Regions from separate parts of the Streptomyces sp. AMJ-169 genome, predicted to be linked through region 2. Evidence: riboswitches for the same ligand, from Rfam matches in the RefSeq annotation. Region 2 holds a riboswitch; each other region holds the start of a gene.
What was found. A riboswitch is a leader RNA that binds a small molecule or an ion and turns the genes downstream of it on or off. The one in region 2 is predicted to bind cyclic di-AMP.
Positions count from the first base shown of each region.

Region 1: another riboswitch for cyclic di-AMP. It lies ahead of ACYUD3_RS00610 (M23 family metallopeptidase); the one in region 2 lies ahead of ACYUD3_RS03925 (M23 family metallopeptidase).
Region 3: another riboswitch for cyclic di-AMP. It lies ahead of ACYUD3_RS35535 (M23 family metallopeptidase); the one in region 2 lies ahead of ACYUD3_RS03925 (M23 family metallopeptidase).
Region 4: another riboswitch for cyclic di-AMP. It lies ahead of ACYUD3_RS31150 (transglycosylase SLT domain-containing protein); the one in region 2 lies ahead of ACYUD3_RS03925 (M23 family metallopeptidase).

Region 1 covers NZ_JBVLTJ010000001.1:148,488-152,689, reverse strand. Annotated here, with positions in the region: gene ACYUD3_RS00620 (HPr family phosphocarrier protein) at 116-397, shown strand; gene ACYUD3_RS00615 (GntR family transcriptional regulator) at 659-1,345, opposite strand; gene ACYUD3_RS00610 (M23 family metallopeptidase) at 1,530-2,273, opposite strand; cyclic di-AMP (ydaO/yuaA leader) riboswitch at 2,288-2,443, opposite strand; gene ACYUD3_RS00605 (M16 family metallopeptidase) at 2,664-4,052, opposite strand; gene ACYUD3_RS00600 (M16 family metallopeptidase) at 4,049-4,202, opposite strand, start outside.
Region 2 covers NZ_JBVLTJ010000001.1:952,849-957,050, forward strand. Annotated here, with positions in the region: gene ACYUD3_RS03920 (alpha-galactosidase) at 1-2,026, shown strand, start outside; cyclic di-AMP (ydaO/yuaA leader) riboswitch at 2,332-2,498, shown strand; gene ACYUD3_RS03925 (M23 family metallopeptidase) at 2,503-3,498, shown strand; partial or broken gene ACYUD3_RS03930 (DUF6250 domain-containing protein) at 3,826-4,202, shown strand, end outside.
Region 3 covers NZ_JBVLTJ010000022.1:27,529-31,730, forward strand. Annotated here, with positions in the region: gene ACYUD3_RS35530 (aldo/keto reductase) at 1-528, opposite strand, end outside; gene ACYUD3_RS35535 (M23 family metallopeptidase) at 633-1,628, opposite strand; cyclic di-AMP (ydaO/yuaA leader) riboswitch at 1,637-1,798, opposite strand; tRNA gene ACYUD3_RS35540 (tRNA-Met) at 2,043-2,116, opposite strand; gene ACYUD3_RS35545 (alginate lyase family protein) at 2,178-3,380, opposite strand; gene ACYUD3_RS35550 (dihydrofolate reductase family protein) at 3,462-4,202, opposite strand, start outside.
Region 4 covers NZ_JBVLTJ010000015.1:107,427-111,628, reverse strand. Annotated here, with positions in the region: gene ACYUD3_RS31160 (LolA family protein) at 1-358, opposite strand, end outside; gene ACYUD3_RS31155 (polyprenyl synthetase family protein) at 590-1,600, opposite strand; cyclic di-AMP (ydaO/yuaA leader) riboswitch at 2,066-2,246, shown strand; gene ACYUD3_RS31150 (transglycosylase SLT domain-containing protein) at 2,250-2,711, shown strand; gene ACYUD3_RS31145 (HAD family hydrolase) at 2,753-3,577, opposite strand; gene ACYUD3_RS31140 (GNAT family N-acetyltransferase) at 3,839-4,202, shown strand, end outside.

The DNA of each region.
Region 1 (4,202 bases), 800 kb from region 2:
CGGTCCGAGGCCGCGGCCCGGCAGCCGTCCCGGAAGGGTCTGTCGATCCTCCGGGGACGTCTCACGTGTGGAAAAATGGTCTAGACAACCCTGAGACACTGAAGGGCAGCAACACATGGCTGAGCGCCGCGTCAACATCGGCTGGGCGGAGGGCCTTCACGCCCGCCCCGCCTCCCTCTTCGTCCGGGCCGCCACGGCCTCAGGCGTCCCGGTGACGATCGCCAAGGCGGGCGGCAACCCGGTCAACGCCGCCTCCATGCTGGCCGTCCTCGGCCTCGGCGCCCAGGGTGGCGAAGAGGTCGTCCTGGCCTCCGACGCCGAGGGCGCGGACGCGGCGCTGGACCGGCTGGCCAAGCTGGTCGCCGAGGGTCTTGAGGAGCTTCCCGAGACCGTGTGAGCCATCACCCGCGCGGGAGGCGTTCAGCCCGCGCGTGCGTGCGTGAAGCCGCGTCAGCCCGTCCGGGCGGCGCGGCTTCGCCGTTTCCCCGAGCTTCACGAAACCTCCCGGACCCTTTCCCGGATGATTTGCCCCGCAAAGGATTCGGAGTGCGCGGAAGCACACCGCAGGAGCGCACCCGATGAATTCACGGCGCGCACCGAAAAGGCCGACGGAAATACACCTCCGCCGAATATCTCTTCTTTGTATACGGCGCCCGTGTTAATGACGCAGGCCGGACATGTTTACGGCGTGTTGCGAAGTCCTCACACGGCCGTCGGCCCCGGGCAACCGCAGCCGGTGCGCGGCGGTCGAGCGCTCGGTGTGCAGCGCGGTGATCGCGCGGGCCCGCTCGGCGTCCCCGCGCGCGACGGCGTCCACGATCGCGCCGTGCTCCGCCCAGGCCTCCACGGGGCTCACGGGCGCCTCCACGGCGTACATCCAGGCGATCTTGTGGCGCAGCTGGGTCAGCGTCGCGGTCAGGGTGTGGCTGGCGCAGGCCTGGGCGAGCGTCTCGTGGAACCAGCCGCCCAGGGAGCGCAGATCCTCGCTGTTGCCCCTCCTGGCGCGCTCCTGGCCCAGCCGGACGAGCCCGCGCAGCACCTTCAGGTGGGCCTCCGTGCGCCGCTGGGCGGCCCGCGCGGCCCCGAGGGGCTCCAGGAGCAGCCGCATCTCCAGGAGGTCGGCGGCCTCCTGCTCGGTCGGCTCGGCCACGCACGCGCCCGCGTGGCGGCGGGTCACGACGAAGCCCTCGGCCTCCAGGGTGCGCAGCGCCTCGCGCACGGGGACGCGGCTGACGCCGTAGCGGCGGGCGAGGAGTTCCTCGGTGAGACGGCTGCCGCGCTCGTAGACACCCGCGACGATGTCGTCCCGGATGGCCGTGCACACCGAGTGCGCCGGAATACGCATGACCGACCTCCGCATTAACCCCGTGAAACGCCGTCCATTCGACGTCTGTTCCGTGACTCTATTGCAATCAGCGGGAATTTCCGATGGCGAGCCGGAATCCATGGATATTTTTTGGACAGCGGGCGCCCGAAACGCCGAAAGCCCCGGCCGGAAGGGCCGGGGCTGGACGGTTTCGCGCAGAACGTCAGACGGTGACGCCGTGGCCGCGCAAGTACGCGACCGGGTCGATGTCCGAGCCGTACTCGGGGCTCGTGCGGGCCTCGAAGTGCAGGTGCGGTCCGGTGACGTTGCCGGTGGCGCCCGAGAGGCCGATCCGCTGCCCCGGGGTGACGCTCTGGCCGACGGACACCGTGATCGACGACAGGTGGCCGTACTGGGTGTACGTGCCGTCGTTCATGCGCAGGACGATCTGGTTGCCGTAGGAGCCGCCCCAGCCGGCCTCGACGACCGTGCCGTAGCCCACCGCGTGGACGGTCGTCCCGGTCGCCGCGTGGAAGTCGATGCCGGTGTGGCTGCCGGACGACCACAGGGAGCTGCTCGCGCGGTAGCCGGTCGACACGTAGGAGCCGGTGACGGGGATGACGAAGGCGTTCAGGCGGGCGCGCTCGGCCTCGCGGGCGGCGCGGGCCTCGGCCTCGCGCGCGGCCTTCGCCTCGGCGGCGGCCCGCTGCCGCGCGGCCTCCTCCTGGGCGGCCTGCTTCTGCGCGGCGGCCTGGTCGTCGATCTGCTCGGCGACGTCGTCCCCGACGGTGACCACGGGGATCAGGCCGGTGTGTTCGAGGGAGGTGTCGGCGGCGAGGGCCGGGGAGGCCACGCTCGCCATGACGCCGCTGGTGGTGAGCGCCGCTATGCCCGCCGCGCGGGCGGTCGTGCGCTGCATCCGGCCGGGCCTGCGGTGCTTCCCGGTGGTGGCGCAGGTGAACGCCATAGGGTCGTGTTCGTCCTTTCCTTCCCTCTCGCCTACCGGGTTAGCTGACGGGTTCGGAGCAGGAAGGTCTCCTACGGGCTCCCCTTGGGAGGGCGCCCGATTCACCCCAGGGACGGTGGGTCCCCGGCTCCCCTGGCTCGCGCCGTAGGGGGACTCGGCGATCGCTGTCCGGTGCCGCGGCTGCGGCGCACTGCCTGACGAACAGCCCGGACGACGCTAGAGCGGGGCCCCTCGGTTCCCCAAGCGGACACCGGGATTTGTTAAACATGCCACAGGGCAGAGGGGCAGGGTTCACACCAATACGGACATCTGTAAAGGGAGCCGCCGTGCGGGAACGCGCGCGCGGGTGAACCCCCAAAGGCTCACCCACGCGCGCGTGCCCTCGTACGCCTACTCCGCCGGTACGACCTTCACCGGGCCGATGCCCAGGGCCTCGACCTCCTCGCGGATCTGGGCGGCGTCGCCCACGAGGACGGTCACCAGGCGGTCGACCGGGAAGGCGGCGACGGCCGCGGCGGTGGCCTCCACGGTGCCGGTGGCCGCCAGCTGGCGGTAGAGGGTCGCCTGGTAGTCGTCGGGCAGGTACTGCTCGACCTGGTCGGCGAGCGTGCCCGCGACGGCGGCGGCCGTCTCGTACTTCAGCGGGGCGACGCCGACGAGGTTCTGCACCGCGAAGTCCCGCTCGGCGTCGGTCAGTCCGCCCTCGGCCAGGGTGCGCAGCACGGTCCACAGGTCGCCCAGCGCGGGCCCGGTGTTCGGGGTGTCGACGGAGCCGCTGATGGCGAGCATGGACGCGCCCGAGCCGTCCGGGGCGGAGCGCATGACCTGCCCGAAGGCGCGCACCCCGTAGGTGTAGCCCTTCTCCTCCCGCAGGACGGCGTCCAGCCGGGAGGTGAGCGTGCCGCCCAGGCAGTACGTGCCGAGCACCTGGGCCGACCACACGCGGTCGTGCCGGTCGGGCCCGATCCGGCCGATCAGCAGCTGTGTCTGGACGGCTCCGGGGCGGTCGACGATGACGACGCGCCCGGTGTCGTCCGCGGTGACCGGCGGCACGGGGCGGGGCTCGCCCGGGGTGCCCGTCCAGGCGCCCAGGGTCTCGCCGAGCAGCGCCGCGAGGTCGATGCCGGTCAGGTCGCCGACGACGACCGCGGTGGCCGTCGAGGGGCGCACGTGCCGGTCGTAGAAGGCGCGTACGGCCGCCGCGTCGATCTTGGCGACGGTCTCCTCGGTGCCCTGGCGCGGGCGCGACATGCGCGAGCCGGCCGGGAACAGCTCCTTGGAGAGCTCCTTGGCGGCGCGCCGGGAGGGGTTGGCGAGCTCGTGCGGGATCTCGTCGAGCCGGTTGCCCACGAGCCGCTCGATCTCGCCGGCCTCGAACGCGGGCGCGCGCAGGGCGTCGGCGAGCAGGCCGAGGCCCTTGGCGAGCCGGGAGGCGGGGACCTCCAGGCTGAGCCGGACCCCGGGGTGGTCGGCGTGCGCGTCGAGGGTGGCGCCCGCGCGCTCCAGCTCGGCGGCGAACTCCTCGGCGGAGTGCCGGTCGGTGCCCTCGGAGAAGGCGCGCGCCATGATCGTGGCGACACCGTCCAGACCGGCCGGCTCGGCGTCCAAAGGCGCGTCCAGGAGGATCTCCACGGCGACGACCTGCTGGCCGGGGCGGTGGCAGTGCAGGACCGTCAGGCCGTTGTCCAGCGCGGCGCGTCCGGGGGCGGGGAACGCCCAGGGCCTGGCCTCGCCGGCCTGCGGCTGGGGGTGGAAGTCCATGGTGGCCGTCTCGCTCACTTGGCCGCCTCCTCGTTCTCGTCGGTGGCGCCGCCGGCCGTCACGGTCGCCTCGGCCTCGGGGTCTTCGGGCACGTCGGCGTCCTCGGCCCGCTCGGGGGCGAGGGGTTCGTAGACGAGCACCGCGCGGTTGTCGGGGCGCAGGCGGGCC
Region 2 (4,202 bases):
GGCGAGCAGTTACGCCCTGCATCTCACCGAGGGCGGCGAGCTGCTGCATCTGCACTGGGGTCCGGCGATCGCCCTCGCCGACGCCGAGGCGCTGGCCGCGGTCCCGCTGCCGCACGGCTCGTCCTTCGAGTCCCCGCTGGACGGGCGGGAGGAGTACCCGGTGGAGGGCGGCCCCCGCTTCACCCGCCCCGCCCTCTCGGTCCGCGTCCCCGGCCGCCGGGGCACCGAGTGGACCTTCGAGAGCGCCGACGCCGCCGACGGCGAACTGCGGCTGCGCTTCCGCGACGGGGGGCTCACGGTCACCCTGCACTACCGCATGCGCGGTGACGTCGTGGAGCGCTGGGCGACCCTCGCCAACGACGCCGACGAGCCCCTCGAGCTGCTGCGCGCCGACTCCGCGACCTTGACGCTGCCGCAGCGCGAGGGATGGCGGCTGTCGCAGCTGCACGGCCGCTGGGCCGCCGAGTCCCGGCTGACACGGGCGCCCCTCACCTACGGAGAGAAGGTCATCGGCAGCCGGCGCGGGCACACCGGCCATCCGCATCTGCCGTGGGTCGCCCTCGACACCGACGCGACCGAGGAGCGCGGCGAGGTCTTCACCGCCGCCCTCGGCTGGTCCGGCTCCTGGCGCATCGCCGTCGCCCAGCTGCCCGACGCGCGCGTGCAGATCACCGGCGGCGCCGGGCACGACGACTCCGGGCTGCTGCTCCTCGCGCGCGGGGACTCCTTCACGACGCCCGTCCTCGCGGCCCTGTGGTCCGACGGCGGCTTCGGCGGCGCCAGCCGCGCCTGGCACGCCTACCAGCGCGAGCACGTGATCCCGGACGCCGCGCAGGACCGCCCGGTGCTGTTCAACTCCTGGGAGGCGACCACCTTCGACATCTCCGAGGAGGAGCAGCTCGTCCTCGCCCGGCGGGCCGCCGAGATGGGCGTGGAGCTGTTCGTCGTCGACGACGGCTGGTTCGGCGCCCGCACCAGCGACCGCGCGGGTCTCGGCGACTGGACGCCCAACCCGGACCGCTTCCCCCAGGGCCTCAAGCCCCTCGCCGACCAAGTGCACGGCCTGGGCATGCAGTTCGGCATCTGGGTCGAGCCGGAGATGGTCAACCCCGACAGCGACCTCTACCGCGCGCACCCCGACTGGGTGCAGTTCCAGCCCGGCCGCGGGCGCACCGAGTTCCGCAACCAGCTGATGCTCAACCTCGCGCGCGAGGACGTCCAGGAGTACCTGTGGGAGCGGCTGGACACCCTGCTGTCCAGCGCGCCCATCGACTACGTCAAGTGGGACTTCAACCGCTGCTTCACCGACGCCGGCTGGCCCGACGACGCCTATCCGCAGCGCCTGTGGGTCGACCACGTGCGCGCGCTGTACTCGCTCCTCGACCGGCTGCGCGCCGCCCACCCCGGGGTCGCCTTCGAGTCCTGCTCGGGCGGCGGCGGCCGGATCGACCTCGGCATCCTCAGCCGCACCGACCAGGTGTGGACCTCCGACAACACCGACCCGCTGGACCGGCTCGCCATCCAGCACGGCTTCAGCCAGATCCACCCCGCGCGGGTCATGGCGGCCTGGGTCACCGACAGCCCCAACGTCCAGCTCAACCACCGGGTCAGCTCGCTGAAGTTCCGCTTCATCAGCTCCTTCGCCGGGGTCCTCGGCGTCGGCGGCGACCTCTCCGAGTGGACCGGCGCGGAGCTGGCCGAGGCGCGCGAGTGGGTCGCGCTGTACAAGGAGATCCGGCCCGTCGTCCAGCAGGGCGACCTGTACCGGCTCAAGGCCCCCGAGGGCGGGCTCAGCGCCGTGCAGTACGTCCGCGGCGACGACACCGTCGTCCTCGCCTGGCTCCAGGCCCAGCACTACGGGGAGACCGTCCCGGCGGTGCGGCTGCGCGGGCTTGATGCCGGGGCGTTGTACGAATGCCTTGAAACGGGGGAAATCCACCGGGGGGCGGTGCTGTTGCATCACGGGTTGCGGACCGGGCTGCGTGGGGACCTTGATGCGGCTGTTCTCCGGCTTCGTCGAGTCTGAGGGGTCTGTCCGGTTTCGAAATGCTTCAGTGCAACTCGATCCGGAATAAAGGCAGCTGTGAATCGGTGGCGTGAGCAGGGTCATATTCCTGGCCCTGCGGCGCGCGTCATGTGCACGTAATCACGCTGTTTTCCTTGGGGAATTGGGGCCAGGGCGGGGTTTTCGGCGCGGTTCGGGCGGGGCCGGGAACACACGGCGAATCGACAGGAAAGCGATTCGTGGGCGACTTTCGCTTGTCCCCGTGCGTCCCGGTCGCTTACGTTCGCCATCAATCCGGGCGGACGCCCAATCCTGCCGCTGTCCGGAGACCGAACACGCCACCCGTGAAACGGCAGGAGCGGGGGACCCACAGGCAGTACCGCCGGATCCGGACGCCACCGGAGACGGCTCGGGGTAAAGCCGCGACAACCGCGCGGCCGGGCAGCTCCAGCCCGCACCCGACAGCTCACCTCGCAGGCGACGGAGAGGAATTCGCCATGCCCGGCAAGGGTAAGCACCGCCGCCCGAAGACCCCGCGCTTCTCCCGTTCGCTAGCCGTCGCCGGAACCGGCGGGGCCGCGCTCGCCCTTCCGCTGATGGGGGCCACCGGGGCGCACGCCCAGACGACTTCCTCGACCGCGAGCTCCCCCGCCGTGTCCGCCGCCTCTCTCACGGCCTCCGTGTCGGAGAGCGCCGTTCAGGCCGCGCCGGTGAGCAGCCGCAAGAGCACTTCCGCCGTGTACACCGTCCGCTCCGGCGACTATCTCTCGAAGATCGCGGAGGAGCAGAGTGTCAGTGGGGGGTGGCAGCGGATCTACGACGACAATCGTGACGCCGTGGGGTCCGATCCGTCGCTGATCCATCCTGGGCTCAAGCTGACGCTCGGGGCGCGGGCGACCGGCACCTCCGGGACGACCGGTTCCGGTTCGTCCTCGTCGTCCGGCGCCTCTTCGTCGTCCAGCTCCTCTTCAGGGTCGGCGTCTTCCGGTTCCTCGAAGTCCTCCTCCGGGAGTTCGTCCTTCTTGAAGAGCTCGAATACCTCGAAGACCGAGCCGGCGTCGGAGAGTTCGGGGAGTTCGGCCTCCGGGTTCACGCTTCCGGTCACCGGTGCGGTCATCGGTACCGGGTACCGGGTCTCCGGCAGCATGTGGGCCAGCGGGTATCACACGGGCGTCGACTTCGTCGTCCCGACCGGGACCAATCTCAAGGCCGTCGGCGCCGGGACGGTCGTCTCCGCCGGCTGGGGCGGGGCGTACGGCAATCAGGTCGTCATCAAGCTCGCCGACGGGTACTACGCGCAGTACGCCCACCTCTCCCAGATATCCGTCTCCGCCGGGCAGAGCGTTTCCGAGGGGCAGCAGATCGGTTACTCCGGCTCCACGGGGAATGTGACGGGGCCGCATCTGCACTTCGAGATACGGACGACTCCTGACTATGGCTCGGATGTCGATCCGGTTGCTTACCTTCGCTCGCATGGCGTCTCCGTGGGGTGATGCCTGCGGCTGCTAGGCCGTTTGTCTGACGTGCCTCCGCGAGGCCGGAACCGGATCCCCGGGGCCGGCCTTTCAGGGTTTGCGGGGGTTTGCGGGGGTGGGGGAGGGATGGGGCTGCGGGATATGTGGGGTGCGAGGGGGCAGGGTGTGCGGGATGCGGGATGCGGGATGCGGGATGCGGGGGTCGGGGGTGCGCGAGGTTTCCAGGGTGCGCGGGGGTGTGAGGGCTCCGGCTGAGCCGACTCCGGTTGCGCCGCCGAAGCTGCCGCGACTGAGGCCGGCGCTGCCGAAGTTGCCAAAGCTGGGTCCAGCGCTGCCCAAGCCGTCGCGACCGGAGCCGGTGCAACCCAAGCCGCCGCAGCCGGAGTCGGTGATACCGGAGTCGCCGGAGTTGATCACGTCACCCGAACCCCCCACCGCCCCCACCCCCTCGCACACGACGACTTCCGTCACGGCCTCTCCCAATGGGCCGTCGAGTTGGAGAACGGTGGCACAGTCGCCGCCGCCCGAGGTGTCCTGGACGTCGGTGTGCCCGCCGGAGCCACCCTCTGGTATCGGTGGCGGCTGGAAGGTCCGTACGCCATCGGGTACACCGCGACCCCGATCTCGACAACTTCTGGAACGCGACCGACGTCCGCTCCCCGGACGACGACCTACTGCTCGGGCTACGGTGCCAACTACAACACCACGACCCGGCTGCGCCG
Region 3 (4,202 bases), on a different contig from region 2:
CTTCGCGAGGTTCTCGCGGTCGGAGAAGTCCAGGGACTCGCGCAGCCGGTCGGCGGAGATGTTGGACGCGGCGATGTGGCGCACCTTGCCCGCCTTCACCAGCTCGTCCAGCGCGCCGATGATCTCCTCGACCGGGACGTCCGGCTGGTCGAAGTGGGTGTAGTACAGGTCGATGTGGTCGGTGCCGAGCCGCTGCAACGACGCGTCCGCCGCCGCCTTGATGTTGGCCGCGGAAAGCCCCTTGAACTCGGGGTGCTGGCTGACCTTGGTCGCGACGATCACGTCGTCCCGGTTGCCGCGCGCCTTGATCCACTTGCCGATGATGGTCTCGGACTCGCCCCCGCTGTTGCCCTCGACCCAGGCCGAGTACGCGTCGGCGGTGTCGACGAAGTTGCCCCCGCCGGCGGCGTACGCGTCGAGCACCGCGAAGGAGGCCGCCTCGTCGGCGGTCCAGCCGAAGACGTTGCCGCCGAGGGAGAGGGGGAAGACTTCGAGGTCGGAGGAGCCGAGTCGGCGCAGAGTAGTCATGTTCTACGTCAACGCCGGAGACGGACCCCCGCATTCCGACCGGTACACAAGAACACAGCAAAAAGGGGCCCCACCCGAGCAGGACCCCCAGCAAGCCAACTCCCTTACGGATTCAGCCCCTTGCTCCGCAGCCACGCCGCCGGATCGATCCCGGTCGAGCTGCCCCCGGGGTGCACTTCGAGGTGCAAGTGGGCCCCCGTCACATTGCCCGTGGCACCGACCCGCCCGATGACGTCACCGGTAGCCACCTTTTGGCCGACACTGACGTTGATGGACGACTGATGGCAGAACCAGAGCTCGGTGCCGTCGTCCAGAGTGAGGATGGTGCGGTAGCCGTAGGAACCGGCCCACCCGGCCTCCGTGATGGTCCCGCTGTGGACGGCCTTGATGAGCGTGCCGGTGGGGGCGGCGAAGTCGAGCCCGGTGTGGTACCCGGACGACCACAGCGACCCGGCCTGCCCGAACGTCGAGGTGATCGTGTACGACGACGTCGGCAGCGCGTACTGCTTGGCCAGCTCGGCGAGGCGGGCGGCCTCGGCCTTCTCCTTGGCCTCGTCGTCGGCCTTCCGCTTCGCGGCGGCGGCCTTCTCCTTGGCGTCCTCGGCGGCCTTGGCGGCGGCGTCGGACTCGGCCTTCGCGGCGGCGGCCTTGGCGCGGGCGTCGACCTGGGTCTGCTGGGACTCGGCCTGCGCGATGATCCGGCTGCGCAGCGCCTCACCGGCGTCGGAGGCGCCGCTCTCGCTCTTGCCCTGGGCGCTGACGTCGGCCTCGGTGCCGAAGCTCGCGAGCGCGTCCGGGGTGTCCTGCGCGGAGTCGTCCGAGCCGCTGAGGGAGCCGAGGTCGGGCAGGGAGATGGAGACGGGGGCCTTGCCGGTGTTGGCGCTGGCCATGCCGCCCGCGCTGACGGCGGCTATGACGCCGACGCCGAGGACGGTCGAGCTGCGGGCGAATCCGCCGCCGCGCTGCTTGGCCACCCGGTGCTTGCCGCGGACCGGGGCGACCGAGTCGGCGGTGGGGTTCCACTCCTCCCAGGGGCCCTCGTCGGTGCGGGGACCGCCGAACCCGAAAGTCGGCGCGGGGGCTTCTGGGGCGTTCGCCACGCGGGCGCACTCCTTTCCTTCCGTCGCCTACCGGGTTAGCTGACGGGTTCGGAGCGGGAAGGTCTCCTACGCGCGTAAACCGGCCGCCCGTCGCGGGCGGTGGCCTTCGCGTGATTCACCCCAAGGTGGTGGTTCCCCGGTTCCCTCGCGGGATTCGGCGCGTGCGCACGGAGCCGTCTCTTGTGACGGCTGGGACGACCGTGCTGCGTTATCGAACGTTAATAGACCCGGGCCGTCGTTTCCAAGCTGTTCCGCTTGATCATTAACATTTATGGACGGGACTTAAGCCGCAACGTCCGCGAAAAACGGGCGAGTTGACCGCGCCGGTACAGCGGTCATATACGCAGAGTGAGTGAACGGGGACAAAAACCAAGGGCCGGAATCCTGAATCGGATTCCGGCCCTTGGCCTTCAGTAGCGGGGACAGGATTTGAACCTGCGACCTCTGGGTTATGAGCCCAGCGAGCTACCGAGCTGCTCCACCCCGCGCCGTTGACGTAACCATACGTCATCCCGGGGGTGAAAAGCCAAACGGGTTACCCGGCCCCCCTCAGACCGGGTTCTTCGCGTGCGTCAGCGTCTCCCACGCGACGAACAGATCGTCCGTGCCCTCGGGCCTGCTCTTCTCCACCAGCCTGCGGGTCGCCGGTACGGACTCGCCCAGCCGGCCCTCCAGGTGGTTGACGAGAACCTCCAGGTCAGGGCCCATGTTCCGGTCCACCTTCCCGCCGCACAGCCACGCCGGAGCGGGCGCCCCCGACTGGATGCCCGCGTGCAGTTCGGCCGCCGCCTTCAGCCGGTCCTTGACCTCCCCGTACAGGTCGACGCCCTGGTGCCAGGCGGTCTCCGCAATGTGCGAGGTCGCCGCCAGCGAGTAGCCGACGTGCTTGAAGTTGCGGCAACTCTCTTGGGAGAGGCCGCTCTTGAACGTCGTCTGCTTGAACCAGTACGCCGAGAGTTTCGCCGGGTCGTTCAGGCCCGAGCGGGCCGGGGCGATGGGGACGCCGCCGTCCTTCTCCAGGTAGAAGTAGGCCGGGACGCGGTCGCGGAAGCGTTTCAGGGACTGGTCGAAGACCTTGTGGTCGTCGGTGAAGACGCCGATGCCGATCGCCGCGTCCGTCATCGCGAGGTCCCAGTTGCCGTTGTAGTCGGCGACGTTCCTGGTGACGTCCGGGAGGTACGCCGTCTTCAGCATCCGCTCGAACCGTGCCACCCGGTCGTCCGGCCAGCCCGCGCCCGGTGTGTGCCGCACCAGCTCCGCCGCCCGCGCCCAGGTCGATCCCGCCCACGCGGTCTGGAGTCCCGCGTCCTCCTCGGTGTGCCGCCGGATCTTCCCCGACCAGGCGTCCATGATCTCCCGCGCCTTGGCCGCGTGCTGCTGCTTGCCGGTGATGCTGAAGAGGAGGGCCTGCGTGTAGGCGGCGATGGCGTCCTGCCGCTCCTGGAGACATCCGTGCGCGGGCCGGTCCCCACCAGGACAGTCGACGCTCTCGTACGGCTCGGGCGCGTACTTGTACGACCCGTACTTGCTGTCCCGCATCTGGAAATAGGCCCGCAGCCAGGGCTGCCGCCCGCCCCGGACCTTCTCCCGCACGACATCCAGCTGCTCCTTGTCGACCAGCACCCCGGGATGCGTGAACGCGGCGTCCGGGGGGAGGGCCCTGGCCATCTGCCGGCCACCGGATTCAGAACTGGAGCAAGCGGCCAGGGAGAGAAGGGCGGCGACGAGCAGTACGGGTTTCGCTGGTCTCATGGGGGCAGCGTCACCCGGCGGGGGGCGGGGCGCAGTGTGGGGTGGGCCGGGTGGGTGGGTGCGGGTCCGCCGCCCGATCAGCTACCCCAGCAAGTGCCCATTCGGCCCCTTAGCCCGCCCCTCGTACCCCTCCAGCACCACCACCTCCACCCCCGCCTCCCTCAACAGCCCATTCCCATCCGCCCCTTGGACGAACGTGTCCGGTTCCACCCATGCCGTCACCACCCGGCGCACCCCGGCGTCCAGGATCAGCCGGGAGCACGGGGCCGGGCGGGAAGCTCTCCTCGCGCAGGGCTCCAGGCTGCTGTACACCGTGGCCGTGGGCAGCCGGGGATCCGTCGGGGACAGTTTCGCCAGCGCCGCCTCCTCCGCGTGGACCACCGGGTCACCGCCCTCTCGGGAGTGGCCGCGTGCCAGTTCCGTGCCGTCGGACGCCACGATCACCGCGCCCACGCTGAACGCCGTCCGCGACGGCGGGCATTCGGCCGCGAGGTCGCAGGCCAGCCCCAGCCAGTAGTGGTCCGCCGGGGTCACCTCCGGCCGGTACCGCATCAGGACGACATCCTCGATCCGCCGCGCCTCCAGCAGCTCGAGCCGCCCCTCCTCGTACCCCCCGGGCCCGAACAGCCGAGGCGCCTTCGGATCGCCGACGAACAGGGGCGCGAGCACCAGCTGGAGCTCGTCCGCCAGCCCCGCCTGGAGCAACTGCGTATGGATCGTCCCGCCGCCTTCGACCATCAGCCGCCCCACCCCCCGCACGTCATGGAGATGCGCCAGCAGCCGGCGCCAGTCCAGCTCCGGGCCCAGCGGTACGACGTCGGC
Region 4 (4,202 bases), on a different contig from region 2:
CCTTGGGGTCGGCCGAGGAGCCGTCGCCGGAGGACTGGGTCGCGCTGGAGAGAAGGCTGCTCTCCAGGCCGCCGAGGTCGGGCAGGCCCAGGTCGGTCGTGATCTTCACGGTGCCGGACAGCTGCTGCACGTCCGACTTGGCGATCTTGTCGAGGAGCTGCTGGGCGGTGATCTTCGGCAGGCTCGGGTCGCCGGAGTCGGCGAGCGCGGGGACGAGGCCGATGGTCGCCGCGGCCACCCCTACGACCGTGACCGGGACGACGTACCGCACGGCCGTCCTGCGCCGCCGGGCCCGCGCCTCGTCGGCCTCGGCCATGGCCTCCGGGGTGGTGCTGTCGTCGGATGCGTACGGTGACATATGTGCCTTACCTCCGTCTTCGGCGGCGGGCCGGGCGGGCCGTCGTACGGCTGCCCTTGACCGCCATTCTCACCCGAACCGGTGAGCCGTGGTCGTTCGTCCGTACCTCCATGACACCAAACGGGACTGACAATCGCGTCAGCCCGCAGAGTCAACTCCTCGTACTCCTGCGGTATGACAAACCCCCTGGACACCTCTCGTGTCCCTTAGGGGATCAGGGTCCCTAGGGGATCAGCCCGCCCTGTGCACCACCGCGTCGCACAGCTCCACCAGCGCCGTCTTCGCGTCGCACTCCGGCAGCGGGGACAGGGCGGCGCGGGCCTCCTCCGCGTAGCGGATGGTGTCGCGGCGGGCCTGTTCCAGGGCGGGGTGGGCGCGCAGGGCGGTCAGGGCCTCGGCGTGGCGGGCGTCGTCGGTGAGGTCGGAGGCGAGGAGTTCGCACAGGGCGACGTCCTCGGGGCGGCCGTCGCGGGCGGCCATCTCGCGCAGCCGCAGCACGGGGAGGGTCGCGATGCCCTCGCGCAGGTCGGTGCCGGGGGTCTTGCCGGACTCGTGGGAGTCGGAGGCGACGTCGAGGAAGTCGTCGGCGAGCTGGAAGGCGACGCCGAGGCGCTCGCCGTACTGCGTGAGGATGTCCACGACCGTCTCGTCGGCGCCCGAGGTCATCGCGCCGAAGCGGCAGGAGACGGCGACCAGGGAGCCGGTCTTGCCGGCGAGGACGTCCAGGTAGTGCTCGACCGGGTCGCGGCCGTCGGTCGGGCCCGCGGTCTCCAGGATCTGGCCGGTGACCAGCCGCTCGAACGCCTCGGCCTGGATGCGGATGATCTCGGGGCCGAGGCCGGCGAGGATCTGGGAGGCGCGGGCGAACAGGAAGTCACCCGTGAGGACGGCGACGGAGTTGCCCCAGCGGGTGTTGGCGCTGGCGACACCGCGCCGGACGTCGGCCTCGTCCATGACGTCGTCGTGGTACAGGGTCGCCAGGTGGGTCAGCTCGACGCCGACGGCGGACGGCACGACACCGGGGGCGTAAGGGTCGCCGAACTGGGCGGTGAGCATGACGAGGAGGGGTCGGAAGCGTTTCCCGCCGGCGCGTACGAGGTGCTGCGCGGCCTCGGTGATGAACGGGACCTCGCTCTTGGTGGCCTCCAGGAGGCCCCCCTCGACGGCTGCCATCCCGGCCTGGACATCGGCTTCCAGAGCCTGGTCCCGCACGCTCAGCCCGAACGGCCCGACGACGGTCACGAGGGATCTCCTGTCTGCTGTTGCCCACTGACTGCTGTTGACGATTACACGGTTTGTCGACAGGTCGCTGCCATCACCCGAGTCAGCGTATCCGGTCAGGTTTCGATCACCGATAGCCCCCACGGTTACAGCCCGGCCCCTATCGGATCACGACCGCTATGTTTCTGATCGTTCGATACGACATGTAATGGTCCGACATATTCAGCATCTGTCCATTTTGCCGTAATTGCCGTTTCGTGAATTGGGTCACGGGGCCCCGCCGGCCACCGCGGCCTCGGCATTCCCTCTTCCCCCTGTCGTCACTTGCCAGTTGACGCTTCCCGGACGCAAACGATCAAGTCGCCCATAAACCCCTTAGCGCTCCCAATAGGGACCAGAGGTGAATCCGGCACTTGTTCCAGGCAGTCGCTCTCGCATACGTTCCCGGCCAAGTCGGACGGACGCCTAATCCTGCCGCCGTCCCGGCTCTTCCCATCGACGAAACCACTCGCGCACGGCAGGAGCGGGGGACCCAGGCAGTACGCCGTCCCGGAGCACCCCTCCGGGCCGGCTCGGGGTGAAGCCGTACCGCCTTCCCGGCGGACCGGCCGGGCACCTCCCCGCCCGAACCCGACAGCTCACCTCGCAGGCGCCGGAGAGGAACACACTCATGTCCGCATTCCGTCCCCACCGCCTCGCCCGCACCCTCGCCGTCGCCGCCACCGGCGCCGCCGTGCTCGCCCTCCCGCTGATCGGCGCGACCACCGCGTCCGCGGCCGTCAAGACCGCCTCGACGACCCCCGCCGGGTACCCCAACACCCTCGACGGCTGGATCCGCGAATCCCTCGCGATCATGTCCCAGAAGGGCATCCCGGGCAGCTACAACGGCATCTACCGCAACATCATCCGCGAGTCCTCCGGCAACCCCTGGGCCATCAACAACTGGGACTCCAACGCCGCCAAGGGCACCCCGTCCAAGGGCCTGCTCCAGGTCATCGACCCGACCTTCCAGGCGTACCACGTGTCCGGCACGGCCTACGACCCCTACGACCCGGTCGCGAACATCACCGCCGCGTGCAACTACGCGGCGGCGGTGTACGGGTCGATCGACAACGTGTACGGGGCTTACTGAGGCGCCCCGTACGGGGCTCGCCCGGTCCACTTGAGCTCCCCCTACGGGAACAGCCGCTCCAGCACCACGGCCACCCCGTCGTCCTCGTTGGACAGGGTCACCTCGTCCGCCGCCGCCTTCAGCTCGGGGTGGGCGTTGGCCATGGCGACGCCGTGGGCGGACCACTCGAACATCGGGATGTCGTTGGGCATGTCCCCGAAGGCCACCGTGGCCTCGGGGGCCAGGCCCAGCCGGTCGGCGGCCAGGGCGAGGCCCGTCGCCTTGGTGACGCCGGGCGGCTGGAGCTCCACCGTCCCCGGGCCCGACATCGTCACCGTGGCCAGCGAGCCGACCGCCGCGCGGGCGATCGCCGCCAACTCGTCGTCCGTGAGCGTCGGGTGGCGCAGCAGGACCTTGCTGATCGGCTCGCACCACAGGTCGGCGCGGTGGCCCACGCGCAGGGCCGGCAGGGTCGGGTGGGGCATCCGGTAGCCCGGCTCGATCAGGGTCAGCCCCTCGACGCCGTCCTGGTCGACGGCCGCGTACACCTGGCCGACCTCCGCCTCGATCTTGCCGAGCGCGGTCTCCGCCAGGTCCCGGTCCAAGGTCACCGACCACAGCAGGCGGCCGGCGCCGATGTCGTACACCTGGGCGCCCTGGCCGCACACCGCGAGGCCTCTGCCGCGCAGGACGTCCAGGAGGGGGCGGACCCGGGGGGCGGGGCGGCCGGTCACCACCAGGTGCCGCGCGCCGGCCTCGACGACCCGCTGGAGGGCGTCCAGCGAGCGGTCGGAGAAGGTGTCGTCGGCGCGCAGCAGTGTGCCGTCCAGGTCGGTGGCGACGAGGTCGTACGCGCGCGCGGCGGAAGCGGTGGTGGGTGCGGCCATGATCAGAGAATACGGACCCGGGCGGGCCGCCGAGGGCCAACTGGCGGTCTCGCACACGGCCGTTCGAGCGCCGGCCGGCCCTCCCCCGCCGCCCGTTCGAGCGCCCGCCGAAGCTCGCGCGGCGGTTGTTCGAACGTCCCCGTCTCAGGGCGTCTGCGAAGACTGCACCGGTTGGCAACAACATGCGGCGCTATCTACCGCGCCGGGGGCGGGAGGGGTACCGTCCAGGTTGTCCAGGGGGGACTTGATCGGGGGGTCAGGTTGAGCAGTGGGCGTACGCGCGTGCTGGGCACGCACGAGCTGGGCGAGGGGGAGCGGGAGCGGTGGCGGGCGCTGCGCGCCATGTCGGCGGCGCCCCGGAACCCGTTCATGGAACCGGAGTTCGCGGACGCCGTGGGGCGCGTGAAGGCGCGCGCCCGGGTCGCGGTGGTGTACGAGGGGCGTGAACCGGTCGGTTTCCTGCCGCACGAGCGCGGGGCGCTCGGCCGGGGGCAGGCGCTCGCGTACGGCGTGTCCGACGCGCAGGGAGCCGTCCTCACACCCGGACTCGGCCTGGAACCGGGCGAGTTGATGCGGGCCTGCGGCCTGTCGAGCTTCGCCTTCGACAACCTGGAGGCGGAACAGG